One region of the Trinickia violacea genome, then DNA from elsewhere that is predicted to be linked to it. Evidence: predicted binding sites of a transcription regulator. Region 1 holds the regulator's gene; the other holds the start of a gene.

Region 1 (6,512 bases):
GTAGATGTGCAGCGCCGCATCCTGCATCGGCCGGCCGAGCATCGCGGGGCGAATCAACTCCACCGCGTTGAAGAGCGGCAACGCTTGCGCCGCGCGCTGCGCGAGTTCCGGCAACTGCGTGATCGGAAAGAACACGCCGGAGAGCAGCAGCATCGGCGTGAGCACGAGCGTCTGGTAGAACATGAAGAAGTCGTACGACGGAGCGAGGGCCGTCACGATCATCGCCAGGCTCGCGAAGGCCAGGCCCGCGAGCACGATGGCCGGCAGCGCGAGCAGCATCGACGGAAAGCTCGCATAGCCGAGCAGGCTCGCCACGAGCATGATCGCAACCCCTGACAGCACCGCCTTGCTCGCGCCCCAGACGATCTCGCCGAGCACGATATCGCCGAGCGTGAGCGGCGTGTGCATGATCGCCTCCCATGTGCGCTGCACGTGCATCCGCGAGAAGCCCGAATACATCGACTCGAAGCTCGCCGACATCATCACGCTCGAGGCCACCGTCCCCGCTGCGAGAAACGCAATGTACGAGACACCCTCGACGCGTCCCACCATGAGCCCGAGCCCCAGGCCGAGACCGAACAAGTAGATCATCGGGTCGGCGAGATTGCCGATCATCGACGCCAGCGCGAGCTTCTTCCACACCAGATAGTTGCGGCGCCACACCGCGATCCAATGCGTCGCGTTCGCGGGCAACGCGCTGCGCCAGCGCGAGGCGGTGGTCGGCGAGGTGTCGGGGGTGTTGGGCGTGTCGTAGCGGCGAGCGTCCATGTCGATGGGTCCTGGCGCGTTTTCTTGTATGGGGGATCAGTCCTGCATCTCGCGGCCGGTCAGGCGCAGGAACACGTCTTCGAGATTGGCCGGGCGATGCAGGTAGCGCAGGCCGGCGCGGCCGTCGAGGCGCGCATGCACCGGCTGCGGATCGCGCACGTAGCAAAAGAGCGTCTCGCCGCTGATTTCCATGCGCACGGCAAACGGCGCAAGCTCGTCGCGCAGCGCGGCGGGGTCGGCGCCGTAGATCTCGATCACCTCGCAGCCGATCTCCGCCTCGATCAATTCTTTCGGCGCGCCCTCGGCGATCTTTTGCCCCTCCTCGATGACGCACAGACGATGGCAGAGCCGCTCGGCTTCCTCCATGAAGTGCGTCGTGAGCAGGATCGTCTTGCCGCGCGCGAGCAGCGAACGCAGACGCTCCCAGATCAGATGCCGCGCTTGCGGATCGAGACCGGTCGTGGGCTCGTCCATGATCAGCACGTCCGGGTCGTTGATGAGCGCGCGCGCCAATGTGAGGCGCCGCTTCATGCCGCCCGACAGTTCGCCGACGCGCGCATCGGCCTTGTTTTCGAGCCTCGCGAATTCGAGCAGCGTCGGCACCATTGCGCGCGTTTGCGCCGACGAGAGACCGAAGTAGCGCCCGAACACGAGCAGGTTTTCGCGGACCGTGAAGTCGGGATCGAGATTGTCGAACTGCGGCACGACGCCGACGCGTTGACGCGCAAAACGTGCCCGCTCCGGAATCGGCTCGCCGCAGAGCCGGATCATGCCGGCGTCGGGTTCGCTCATGCCGAGCAGCATCTTGATCGACGTTGTCTTGCCGGCGCCGTTCGGTCCGAGCAGACCGAAGCATTCGCCGACGCGCACATGAAACGACAGACCGTTCACGACGGCTTTGCCGCTGAAATGCTTTTCGACTTCTTGAAACGCGATGGCAACGTCAGACATGGGCGCGTAGGTTCCGATAGGCGTGCGTGAGAGGCTTGGGCCATTCTAGTGCATCGGCCAACGCGGTTCTGTGCACGCTTTGCCCTGAACTTGTGCGGTGCAGCGGGCGTCGCGCCATGACCGGCGGTCGCACCGTCTTTTCGTTTGACCCCGGTTCGATTTGGCGCACGAATCGGCCGATCCACTAAGCGTTTTCCATCCCTTGCAAGCGGAATTGCGGCGCACCATGATTAGGGCAAAGGCGCGCACAAGCGCATATGGGAGGTCGTGATGGCAAGCTACAAAAAAATTCTGTTGTGCTATGACGGCACGCGTGAAGGCCGCAAGGCGTTGCGCTGCGGCGCCGATCTCGCACTCGACTTGAAGGCGGAGACGCACCTGCTGTCGGTCGTCGACATGCGGACGAGCATCGCCCAGAGCGCCGGGCTCTTGACCGATGTCGCGTGCGGGCGCTTCGAAGACGCCGCTCGCGAGATTCTTCAGGAAGGCGTGAACTGGCTGACCGAACGGGGCGTGCAGGCGCACGGTCATTTCGCGTTCGGCCACCCGATCGACGAGATCGCCAATCTCGCCAGTGAAATCCAGGCCGATTTGGTCGTGGTTGGTCACCGCTGCCGCAGCGGCCTGTCGCGCTGGTGGATGGGTTCGGGCAATACGCAGTTGCTCGACCGCGTATCGTGCAGCATTCTGGTGGCGTGCTCGACGCCGCAAGAGCAACGAAAAGAAGCGGAAACCGAAGCGGCTATGGCCGCCGAAGCGGGTACCGTGCGTTAAATTCAGTCTCTCGTGCGGCCGATCGGCCAGGCCGGCCGCACGTCACCGTGGTCACGCGTATGTGAAGACGCTTAATGAGCGCGTTTAGTTAGCGCGCTCAGTCGATCTAATTGCGATCTAACCGTTTAGCTCGACGGCCACCAGCTTCCACGAAAACAACCCATCGCGATGCAGAATCGCCGAATACTGCGCGTTGCCTGCACTGCGCTGGTAGGTGACAGCGAACTCGTTGACGCCCCGATAGCCCGCTGTGGTTTTCGGCGGCACCGGGGCCGATGCCGGCTGGCTCGAGGACGTGGCCGGCGCCGATGCGGGTTGCCCGGGTTGCGACGGGGCCTCGTTCGAAGCCATGTTTTCCGAGGGCTCCCCCGGTTCGGGCGGATGCTCGCCGGGCGTACCGCGCGGCGGCATGCCGTCGAGGATCGCGGCCACGCCGTCGGGTGTGGCATAGGCGTCGACGAGCGGCCCGACCAAAGCCATTCCGATCATCGCCCCAATGGCCGCGAACGGATTGTGGAGCTTTTGCTCATCGATACGCCGCGTCAGCAATTGCGTGACTTGATCCTTGAGGCTCTGGCGCAAAGCCGGATAGTCGACGTACTGATTGAGCGTTTGTGCGTCGCGCGCGTCGGCTGCGCGCTTCAGGCGATCGAGCGCAATGTATGGCGACGCGTAGGCATAGCTCAATACCGCGATCACAGCGAATGCGATAGCGACCTTGATCGCAAGCGCGACCGGACTGCGTGGCGTTGAGCGAACGGGATCGGACATGAGGGAAAGGTCTCCGCAGAAAATGACGATGATCGGTGGACCGTCAAGCCAAGAAAATGATCCCTTCAGAATTGTTAGCTATTGCAACTGGCGCGATGAATTTGGCGCCTGCGCCGACAAATGCGTGACGCAGCTTGGTGGCGCAACCGAGTGCGCCATCGAGCCCATCAATCGAAAAGACCTTGTTGCGCGCCCGAGCCTTCGGCTGCAATGCAACGATCGATCATCCGGCAGACCGCGTCGATGGTGCCGACCATGATCAGGCGCGACGCGCCGTGATAAACGCGCACCGGCCCACGCCGCGCGGGTTCCGAGTTCAAACCGCTATTCAACGACACCCGGGCGAACGCCGGCAGCGCCGACGGCAGTGCCGGCTCCCATCCCCCCGCGTGCGATTCGAACTGCAATTCGGGCTGATCGAATCGCGTCTCGGCGATTCGCGTGGTGCGAGTCAGCGCGGCGCCGGCTTCGAGCGGTGCGCAAGGCACGACGCCGCGCAGATGGCGCAGACGGCCGAATTGACGGATAGGCAAGAGGCGGGCAAGGCGGTCCATGGCATGTCTCCAGGCAGAGTCTGGGCGGCGTTCAGAATTCGGTCGGGCGAATCAGCCCCACCGCAATACCTTCGAGTGCGAATTCCGCGCTCCCGGCCTGAACAAAGATGTTGTCGTAATCGGGGTTCTCGGCGATCAGTTCGATGCCGTCCTTGCGGCGCTTGAGGCGCTTGACGGTAACGTCGTCGCCGAGCCGCGCGACGATGATCTGGCCGTCTTTCGCTTCGCTGCGCTTTTGCACCGCGAGCAGATCGCCATCGAGGATGCCGGCGTCGCGCATCGACAGCCCGCGCACTTTCAACAGGTAATCGGGCTTGCTCGAGAAGAGCGCCGGATCGCACGCGTAGTGCTGCGAGATATGTTCTTGCGCGAGGATCGGACTGCCCGCCGCGACGCGCCCGACGAGCGGCAGCGAAAGCTGCATTAGGCCCGCGTGCGGCAGCGTGAATTGATGTGGCGCGTCGTCCACGCCCATCAGCAAGCGGATGCCGCGCGAGGCGCCGGCGGCGAGTTCGATCACCCCTTTGCGCGCGAGCGCCCGCAGGTGCTCTTCGGCCGAATTGGCCGAGCTGAAGCCGAGTTCTGCGGCGATCTCGGCCCGCGTGGGCGGAAAGCCGCTTCTTTCGATCGTCTGGCGGATCAAGTCGTAAACCTGCTGCTGCCTTGCGGTGAGTTTGGTCATGGCGCACTGTATGGATAGACAGGTGACTGTATTTTTATACAGTATTCGTCACATTTCAAGCGTTACTTTAAGTGTCGCTATCCGAGCCAGCCGCCACGCTTGATCGAGGTCATCCGCGACGCCGGAGCAACCAAACGGCTGGGATAGCGCCGGTTCCGGCTGTCGCTATCCACTTTTTGTCATTAAAGAATGAAGATTTATTATTTTTGAGTATGTAGGCCCTTCGCTAGACTGGCCCGACGGAATAAAGCACCAGTCTTGAAAACGGAGAAAAAGCGCATGGCCGAAAGTACGACGGGGAATACGGGGAAGGCGGGCAAGGCTCGCCGGTGGGTTGCGATGCTGGCTTTGAGCGCGCTGTCGACGGTGGCCGGCGTGTTGGCGCTGGCCGCGAGCGCGCCAGCGCATGCCGATACGACGCTGTTGAACGTCTCCTACGACCCGACGCGGGAGCTGTACCAAGACATCAACCAGGCATTCGGCAAGGCGTGGAAAGCGAAGACCGGCGACACGGTGACCTTCAAGCAGTCGCACGGCGGCTCGGGCGCGCAGGCGCGCTCGGTGCTCGACGGCTTGCAGGCCGACGTCGTGACGCTCGCGCTCGCCTACGACATCGACGCGCTCGCGAACAAGGGGCTCATCGACAAGAACTGGCAGACGCGTTTGCCCGACAACGCGTCGCCGTACACGTCGACGATCGTGTTCCTCGTGCGCAAGGGCAATCCGAAGCACATCAAGGATTGGGACGACCTCGTGAAGCCCGGCGTGTCGATCGTCACGCCGAATCCGAAGACCTCGGGCGGCGCGCGCTGGAACTACCTCGCGGCCTGGGCGTACGCGGTGCACCAGCCGGGCGGCAACGATCAGACGGCGAAGGCGTTCATCACCAAGCTCTACAAGAACGCCGGCGTGCTCGACTCGGGTGCGCGCGGCGCGACGACGAGCTTCGTGCAGCGCGGCATCGGCGACGTGCTGATTGCCTGGGAAAACGAGGCGTTCCTGTCGCAGAAGGAGTTCGGCGCGGACAAGTTCGAGATCGTCGTGCCGTCGGTGAGCATCCTCGCCGAGCCGCCGGTGGCGGTGGTCGACAAGGTCGTCGACAAGCACGGCACCCGCAAGCTCGCCGAGGCGTATCTGAACTTCCTCTATAGCGACGAAGGGCAGGAGATTGCCGCGAAGAATTTTTATCGTCCGCGTTCGAGCAAGGTGCCGGCCGCGCTGACGGACAAGTTTCCGAAGCTGAAGCTGTACACGGTCGACGACACGTTCGGCGGCTGGACCAACGCGCAGAAGACGCATTTCGCCGACGGCGGCGTGTTCGATTCGATCTATCAGCCGCAGTAACGCAGCAAGAGAGTCACACCGCCGGCTTCAGCCGGCCATAACAACGACGACGAGCGGCCAAGCGAGTCACACGACGACGCACCGGCCGCTCGCGAACGGCTCCCTTCGGGGCCGCACCCAAGAAGAGCATCCGCATGACGACGTTCACATTCCGCAAGCCGAGCGCCTTGCCCGGTTTTGGCGTGACGCTCGGCATCACGGTGGCGTATTTGAGCCTCGTGGTGCTGATCCCGCTTGCCGCGACGTTCCTGAAGACGGCCACGCTCGAGTGGGATCAATTCGTGCGCGCGGTCGCGTCGCCGCGTGTGCTGGCGTCGTATCGGCTCACGTTTTCGGCGGCGCTCGGCGGGGCGCTCATCAACGCCGTGTTTGGTTTTCTGGTGGCGTGGGTGCTCGTGCGCTACACGTTTCCGGGCAAGCGCATCGTCGATGCGGTCGTCGATTTGCCGTTCGCGCTGCCGACTTCGGTCGCGGGCATCTCGCTTGCCGCCGTCTATTCGGGCAACGGCTGGATCGGGCAGTTTCTCGCGCCGCTCGGCATCAAGATCGCGTTCACGCCGTTGGGCGTGCTGGTCGCGCTGACCTTTATCGGCCTGCCGTTCGTCGTGCGCACCGTGCAGCCCGTGCTCGAAGACTTCGAGCGCGAGCAGGAGGAGGCCGCGGCATGC
Region 2 (6,512 bases), on a different replicon from region 1:
CCCGCGCAGGATGGCGTCGCCGGTGATGACAGCCGGTGTGGGCGAAAAGCAGGTCAGTGCGGTAAACACGCGGAAGACCAGGCCTGATCCAATGGCGTCGATCATCCGTTGACCGAGTGAGAATTCGCGCCCGACGCCATCGACGATTAGGTATCTGTCAGCTTCGGTAACCTTAGCGCCGACAGCGCGACAAGCATTTTTCATCGCAGTAGTTTCGACGCAGCGCAGGTCGTTGCGGATGATCGATCTGCCGCGCGCCAGCGTAGCGGCAAGAATCGCCCGCTGTGTCTCCGGCTTCGAGGACGGGATCGCCGCTTGGTCGGTTAGCCCGGCTAGCGGGCTCACCTGTATATATTTTCTCTTACTCATTTAGATATCCTAAACACAGTTATCTTGATATATCCGAGAATTTATCGAAGAGTCGCTAAATTCGGTCGTGGATTATGCGGCAGCGACCGGTTCCGAGGGCGTTTCCTCGTGTGGCGCGTCGAGACGTTGCGGCAGCATAGCGCGGTAGCGGACCAGTGCATCGACGAGTTTTTCGGTACCGAAATGAATCGCGTCAGTGGCAGGCAGACCGGTTTCGGACTCGATGCACGAAAGGTAGGTAGCAGCATCGGACTTGTCGAGGTCTCCGCAGTGAACGCTGATGCCGACAACCTTCGCTGGTCGCAGGAAGGAAGCTAGGTGCTCGTAGGTGGTGATGAGTTCCCGCAACGTCCGCAACGGCACGTTCGGCCAACCTTTGTGGTGCGTTAAGTTCGCTTCGTGACACAGGATCAGTGCGTGGGGCATGGCGCCGTGCAGCAGGCCGAGTGTGACACCGCTGTAGGCTGGGTGGCTAACCGCTCCTTGCCCCTCGACAACTACCCAGTCGTGGTGCTCTGCGGACTTGCGTACAAGCTCCTCGCTGACGCCGGCCACGAAGTCGGACGGCACGGCATCTACGGCGACGCCATTACCACTGATATAGATGCCACTTTGCCCGGTGGCAACAAAGCCAGTATTGATTCCGCGACGGTTCGCCGTCTGGGTGATTTCGATGGCCGTAGTCTTCTTGCCGACACGACAGTCGCTGCCCACCGTGTGGACGATAAAGCGATCCAACTCGTCGAGACGTGCGGTACTCGTCGCCAGTTGCTCGGGCGGCTCCTTCGTGTCCCATATCCTGCTCCCCGATCCTTGCGCGAGTTCTTTAAATTCTTCATCGACGGCGATGCGGAAATGCAATCCGCTGACAATGTCGAGACCGGCGACGATAGCCTGAGCGATCTGAGAGCGCCATTCCGTCGGCAGCTCGTTCGAATGGAGTCCCACGCCGATGATCAGAACATCAGGCTTGCGTGCGAGCGCAGACTTCACTGACTCGACTACGGGGATGCCGTGAGCGTAGCCTAGGATATCGCCGACGTCCTTACCGGCAAGCCGGTGGTCGATAACAGCCACGCAATCTTGATGGCAATAGCGCAGATAGGACGTTGCCACCTTGCTCGTGACCGGACCGAAGCGCCCATCCGCAAAAATCGCGACGCGGCGGCCTTTCAATTGAATCATGTCACCCAACTCCCGTCAGTATTCCTAGTTTGAGAATTCGACCACTCGGAAATAAGCTCTCTGGTGGTGGAAGAGTTACGAATCTATTTAATTCAATCCCAGCTATGCTCAACTGTGTACGCTTTGCATTTCATGCGTAGATTTTCGGATTTGTTCCAGTGCTGCATCATGCCATTTCAGCTCGGGGGCGGAAAAGCTGTAAGAGCTGACAGATTTTTCCCTGATTTCGATCGCAGCATGGCTGACGGGACTCCTTCTCTCGAAACCTGCGATGGGACTGTTGACACGATTCGGGGTGACACGTTTTGGTTAGCCGTATTGACGCGTCTGCACTGCAATAGCCATCATTCAGCCAGCCGTTGCCGGGTCGTCGCCAGTTCGAAGTGACTCGTCGCGAAACACCGACCGCGAAACGTCAAATAGCCTTCAGCCTGGGTAACATCCATAGCGCGCTTGGGTATCTGTAGCGACGCTTCCTCCCTACACGGGCACGATAACCCAGTCGTTTACATTATTTATTGTTCGCTATGCGAATTAACATAGATTTAAAGCTCAACCAGGAATATGAACTTGTGTCAATTGTTGAGCCGCGGAGAATGCCCATAGACTGAGCTCCCAACGGGTAAGGCCAACGCGAACGCATCACCCATCGGCCGATGAGATCAATGATTGAGACGGCTGAACGTTAGCGGTGGGCAGCCGCTGCGAAGGCCAGGCCCAATACGGTCGTGGAGTCTATCGGCGTGGCGACGTCCGGCACGGCGATCGGGGCTCCTTGCTCAGCACTTAACAGGGTTGCCGCGCCGTACTTGTTGAGCGGATCGTTCAAGGAGATGCTTTCTCGGTGGCAACGGCGATTCGTACGCCGCGCCGAAGGGAAAATATGCTGCATGTTAAGGGTTGGGGTCCGAGTCGCTGCATGGTCGTCCGCTGAGCCCCGCAGACGCGCTCTTAGCTTTTGTTGTCTTCGGGTAACTTCGAGGCGCCGAATTAGCTGCCTTGTGTCGGTGATTCAATGCCGTTGAGTTGGACCCAAAGCACGCGAGCTAGCGCTTCGTTCAGTTCGCGATCTGCCGCATCGAGGATTTGGTTCTGCTTGATTTGAGGGACTTCCAGCGCCGTACCCGGTTCTATCCGATCGTCCTTAAGGGCTTTCTTCGCTGCCTCGATATCTCGAAGCCTTTCTGCAAATGTCGTGAAGCTGGTGGCTGCTTCCGGGGAAAGCTTCAGATTTCGAAGTGCGTCCCTTTCTAAGTCCAAGATTCGTCCAAGGGAGTCTCGCCACTTCCCCGATATCCAATGCCGGCCACTCTGTTTCGGCCGTGCACGCACTTCGGCGGCTTCCGCCAAGGATGCAGACGCAACGCGCTTGTTGAAGAATTCACCGGCGTACTTCATAAACTGTTCGACTTGATACATATGGAACAGTTTTCCCGCAATATCGAATATTTCCTGCCTTAGTTGGGGCAGCTTCAGAATTCGGAAAAAATCGTACGCTAAGGCGGATCACCCCTTGGCGCATTGGGCTCCGCGCGCGGCCGGCGTTCTTTGCAGTCCGTCGACGAGTCGTCGTGTGACCTCCGCCTCGGCTTCGGCGCGCTCGGCCCGCCGCAGTGCTTCCTGCAGGCTTGTTCGGGCTGCGGCCAGGTCGTTCACCGTGGCCTGCTGCTGACTGGCGACGGCTTCGGCGCGTTGTGACACGAGATCCAGTTCCGTGCGCAGCGCGGAGATCGAGCCAGCGTGCTGAACAGCAGCGTCCTTGAGTTCGCTCTTTGCCGCAGCCAAGTGCGCCCGCAGGGTCTCGAGCTGCTGCTCGCTTTTCTTACGCGCCGTACGCTCCTAGTCGATTTCGCGTAGCGCGCGTTTTTCGTGCGCCTGAGCGCGTGTGTCGGCAGCTTCGGCCCGTTCTCTTACACGCTCGATCTCGGCGCCGAGATCGGTTTTGACGAGGGCGAGTTGGTTTGACGCCTCGTCCAACCAACGGCGCACTTCCTGCAGCCGTGCTTCGGTTGCGGCGTGAGCCTGACGCTCAGCGGCCGGAACGTCACCACTTTCCGCAAGCTGGGTGCGAACCGCCTCGAGTTGAGCCTGCGTGGACTCGACCGCCTGCCGTGCAGCGACAGCTTCCGCCATTGCCTGGTCCCGCGCGACTTCGGCTTCGTGCGCTTGATGACGCGCCTCGGCACGCGGAGTCGAGAGTTCGGCAGCGGACGCCTCGGAGGCGGAATGCCAGATGCTGAGGACAGCTTCGGCCGCGACTTGCTTGACGGCTCCGGGCAGATCCGGATGGTCGATCTTCACGCGCGTGCGCTCGCGCAGGTCTGAGGGTTGGCGCCCCTTGGTCCTCACCGCTTCGGTCCCGAGCCATGCGAGCAAGAGCCGCGGGATGGATCCGTAAGGATAGCCCATGCTCTCGAACTCGCCTGTGGACGTCTCGAGGTAATGGCCAGGCTTGATGATGAGGCTCATCTCGCCCGATGTGCGGCCCCAGCCCGCCAAATTCCGGTCGGGCTCGCGACATGGCAAAGTCGCCTGCACAAGCGCGCGCCCCATGAAGCCCTCTCGCCTTTTAATGCCACGCGCGGGTCCGTCAAACGGTCAGGATGTGGCCTTGCTCTTCACGAAAACACTGTATATATTAACAACTGTACAAATATACAGTTCTAGCGGTATGGAACACCTGATCCGGATTCTCAACGACGACGATCGGCAAACCCTCGCTTGGTTGCGCAAGCATGTTGGTGACAGCTGCGTGGCTGACGCCGCTTGCAGGTTGGCCGCGCAGCGCGGGACCTCCGCTGGCGCGTTGACCAAACCTTACGTGTCGGCCATCTGCCGCTACCTTGGCGTCTGGCCCCCTACCCCGCACTGGCAATGTAGCGCCAATGCCAATCACGCGATCGCTGACCAGCATCTCGCGCAGATGCGTCAGCTGCTCGCACGGTGCACGACCCCAGCTCGACGCACGGGCTAAGACCCCCTCGAAGATTCGCTCAGGGTCGGAAATCCCCTGCCCGCGCCGCGCACATGAGCCCGGAGATCGGCTAGATGCACCGAGACGGCGGTGTCACGGTGCGTGCCCTGATAGGTAGAGCGGGAGATATAACGGAGTGCTGGCGACTGGCTTGTGCGAACGCCTCGATATCGGCTGCGGTAGCAGGCCGCAGTTGCCCACTCCGCACGGCCCGCAGGAAACGAAGCGGCCAGTTTCCGGCCTCGTGGCGCGAGACGCCCTCAGCTGCTAAGCGGACGGTAGCGCTCTGCCCGTCAGCATCGATGTCGATGCGTCGCTCAGCCGTAGGATCGATGTACGTGCTGCCGGCGGCCTGGTGGACAAGGCGCGCCGCAGCTTCTTGTTCGTCCTCGGCGTCGCGGCGTGCGGCATCCTCAGCCTGCCTAGCGCGCAGCTGGGAACTGAAGTCCAGTAGGGAAGCGACTGCCGTATCCCACCCCTCGCCTCTTATTAACGCTGTTTCATGCAATTTCCCTGGGATGATGGATCACCATTTCCATTACCGGTCCCCTGACAGTTACCAGCGCTGCCCTGAAACTGAAGCGACCCGCCAAAAACCACACCTGCCGGATTGCAACTGTAGGGTCCCGACCCACAACCATAATTGCCGTTGGCTGCGCGGATCGTAATAACGTTAGTGCCGTGGACAAGGAATTTATAAATGTCGAAAGTGTGTAGATATTGTTGAGACTGCACTGCAGCGTTGAAATTTCCTGTTAGGGATCCAATTGTTCCAACTGATTGACCGTTAACGAGTATTTCTGCGAAGTCATCCGCAGCAATTGAAATCGTTCCCGACACTGGAGTCCCGCGAAGGTCAAACGACTTCGAGAAGCGGAATTCCGCAGGATACGCTGGAGCCGTAGCGCCAGTGATTCCCGGTGCCCAAATCCATGTCGCACCTGGAATGCTGGACAAGTCGGCTTCCCATCCTCCTGGATAGCCATACAACGTCGCATTTGCCGGACAGTTTGATGGTGACTGAGCGTTGAGACAGACATTTTGGGCGAAGTTTAAAAAAATCCCCGCAGAATTTGAGACTGCCCAAGTCGTGTCCGAGACAAAATTGACGGTCGCCGTCTGAGCCTGAACACCTGAAGGCGAGGCTAAGAAAGCCAACAAAATACCTAGGAGAATGGCTAATTGACGTAGTGCAGGAAATTTTGACATTTATCTACCCCAGCGTGTGTACGCAACGAACAGTTTCGGAATCGCGGATGATAGCCACGCACAAATGCGACAGCATTACTAACCATACATGCTGCGCACGACACGCAAGTCAATTTTTGTCAACGGTATTATCAGGTTGCAACTGGTGGGGGCCATTGAGTGTGACCTGCCCCCCGTAATAGTCCGCCGTTGATGTAGAGTCCGTTCCAAGGAAGGGGAACGGAAGTGAAGAAGCGATTCAGCGAAGAGCAAATCATTGGGGTGTTGAAGGAAGGCGAGGCGGGCCTCAAGCCGGCCGAGTTGTGTCGCAAGTACGGCATCTCGGAAGCGACGTACTACAACTGGAAAGCGAAGTTCGGCGGCATGACCGTGTCGGACGCGCAACGCCTGAAGGAACTGGAGCAGGAAAACAGCAGGCTGAAGCGTCTGCTGGCCGATTCGATGCTGGACAATGCCGCCCTGAAGGACCTGCTTGCCCGAAAGTAGCAAGCCCGCAGGCGAAGCGCGAGGCGGTTCAGATATTGATGATCGAACGCGCGATGGGCGTGACCCGTGCCTGCGGGCTGGTTGGGATATCGCGTTCGCTGTTCCGCTACGAATCCCGACGAACCGACGACATTGAATTGACGGATAGGATGGTGGCCATTGCAGCGCAGAAGCGGCGGTATGGCTATCGACGCATTCACGTGATGTTGCGTCGAGAGGGCTGGCTGGCGAACCACAAGCGCATATGGCGGCTGTACAGTAACGCGGGGCTGAGCGTGCGCAGACGAAA

Evidence for each region. The regulator LexA, encoded in region 1, represses DNA repair genes until DNA is damaged. The targets are predictions, from matches to a motif close to ACTGTATNNNNATACAGT.
Region 2: FAZ95_RS40440 (CppA family protein) is a predicted target of LexA. The motif match lies at 4,199-4,216, and genes of this name have one in related genera.

What each region holds. Positions count from the first base shown of each region.
Region 1 covers NZ_CP040077.1:2,107,974-2,114,485, forward strand. The annotation lists gene FAZ95_RS09560 (ABC transporter permease) at 1-768, opposite strand, end outside; gene nodI (nodulation factor ABC transporter ATP-binding protein NodI) at 805-1,719, opposite strand; gene FAZ95_RS09570 (universal stress protein) at 1,990-2,493, shown strand; gene FAZ95_RS09575 (DUF2939 domain-containing protein) at 2,611-3,264, opposite strand; gene FAZ95_RS09580 (hypothetical protein) at 3,432-3,818, opposite strand; gene lexA (transcriptional repressor LexA) at 3,850-4,500, opposite strand; gene FAZ95_RS09590 (sulfate ABC transporter substrate-binding protein) at 4,780-5,844, shown strand; gene cysT (sulfate ABC transporter permease subunit CysT) at 5,979-6,512, shown strand, end outside.
Region 2 covers NZ_CP040078.1:3,359,806-3,366,317, forward strand. The annotation lists gene aroA (3-phosphoshikimate 1-carboxyvinyltransferase) at 1-369, opposite strand, end outside; gene FAZ95_RS37210 (N-acetyltransferase DgcN family protein) at 442-1,554, opposite strand; gene FAZ95_RS39685 (hypothetical protein) at 2,240-2,383, opposite strand; gene FAZ95_RS37215 (hypothetical protein) at 2,545-2,973, opposite strand; gene FAZ95_RS37220 (hypothetical protein) at 3,061-3,339, opposite strand; gene FAZ95_RS40435 (hypothetical protein) at 3,394-4,023, opposite strand; gene FAZ95_RS40440 (CppA family protein) at 4,226-4,528, shown strand; gene FAZ95_RS37235 (hypothetical protein) at 5,018-5,737, opposite strand; one part of gene FAZ95_RS37240 (IS3 family transposase) at 5,963-6,215, shown strand; one part of gene FAZ95_RS37240 (IS3 family transposase) at 6,215-6,512, shown strand, end outside.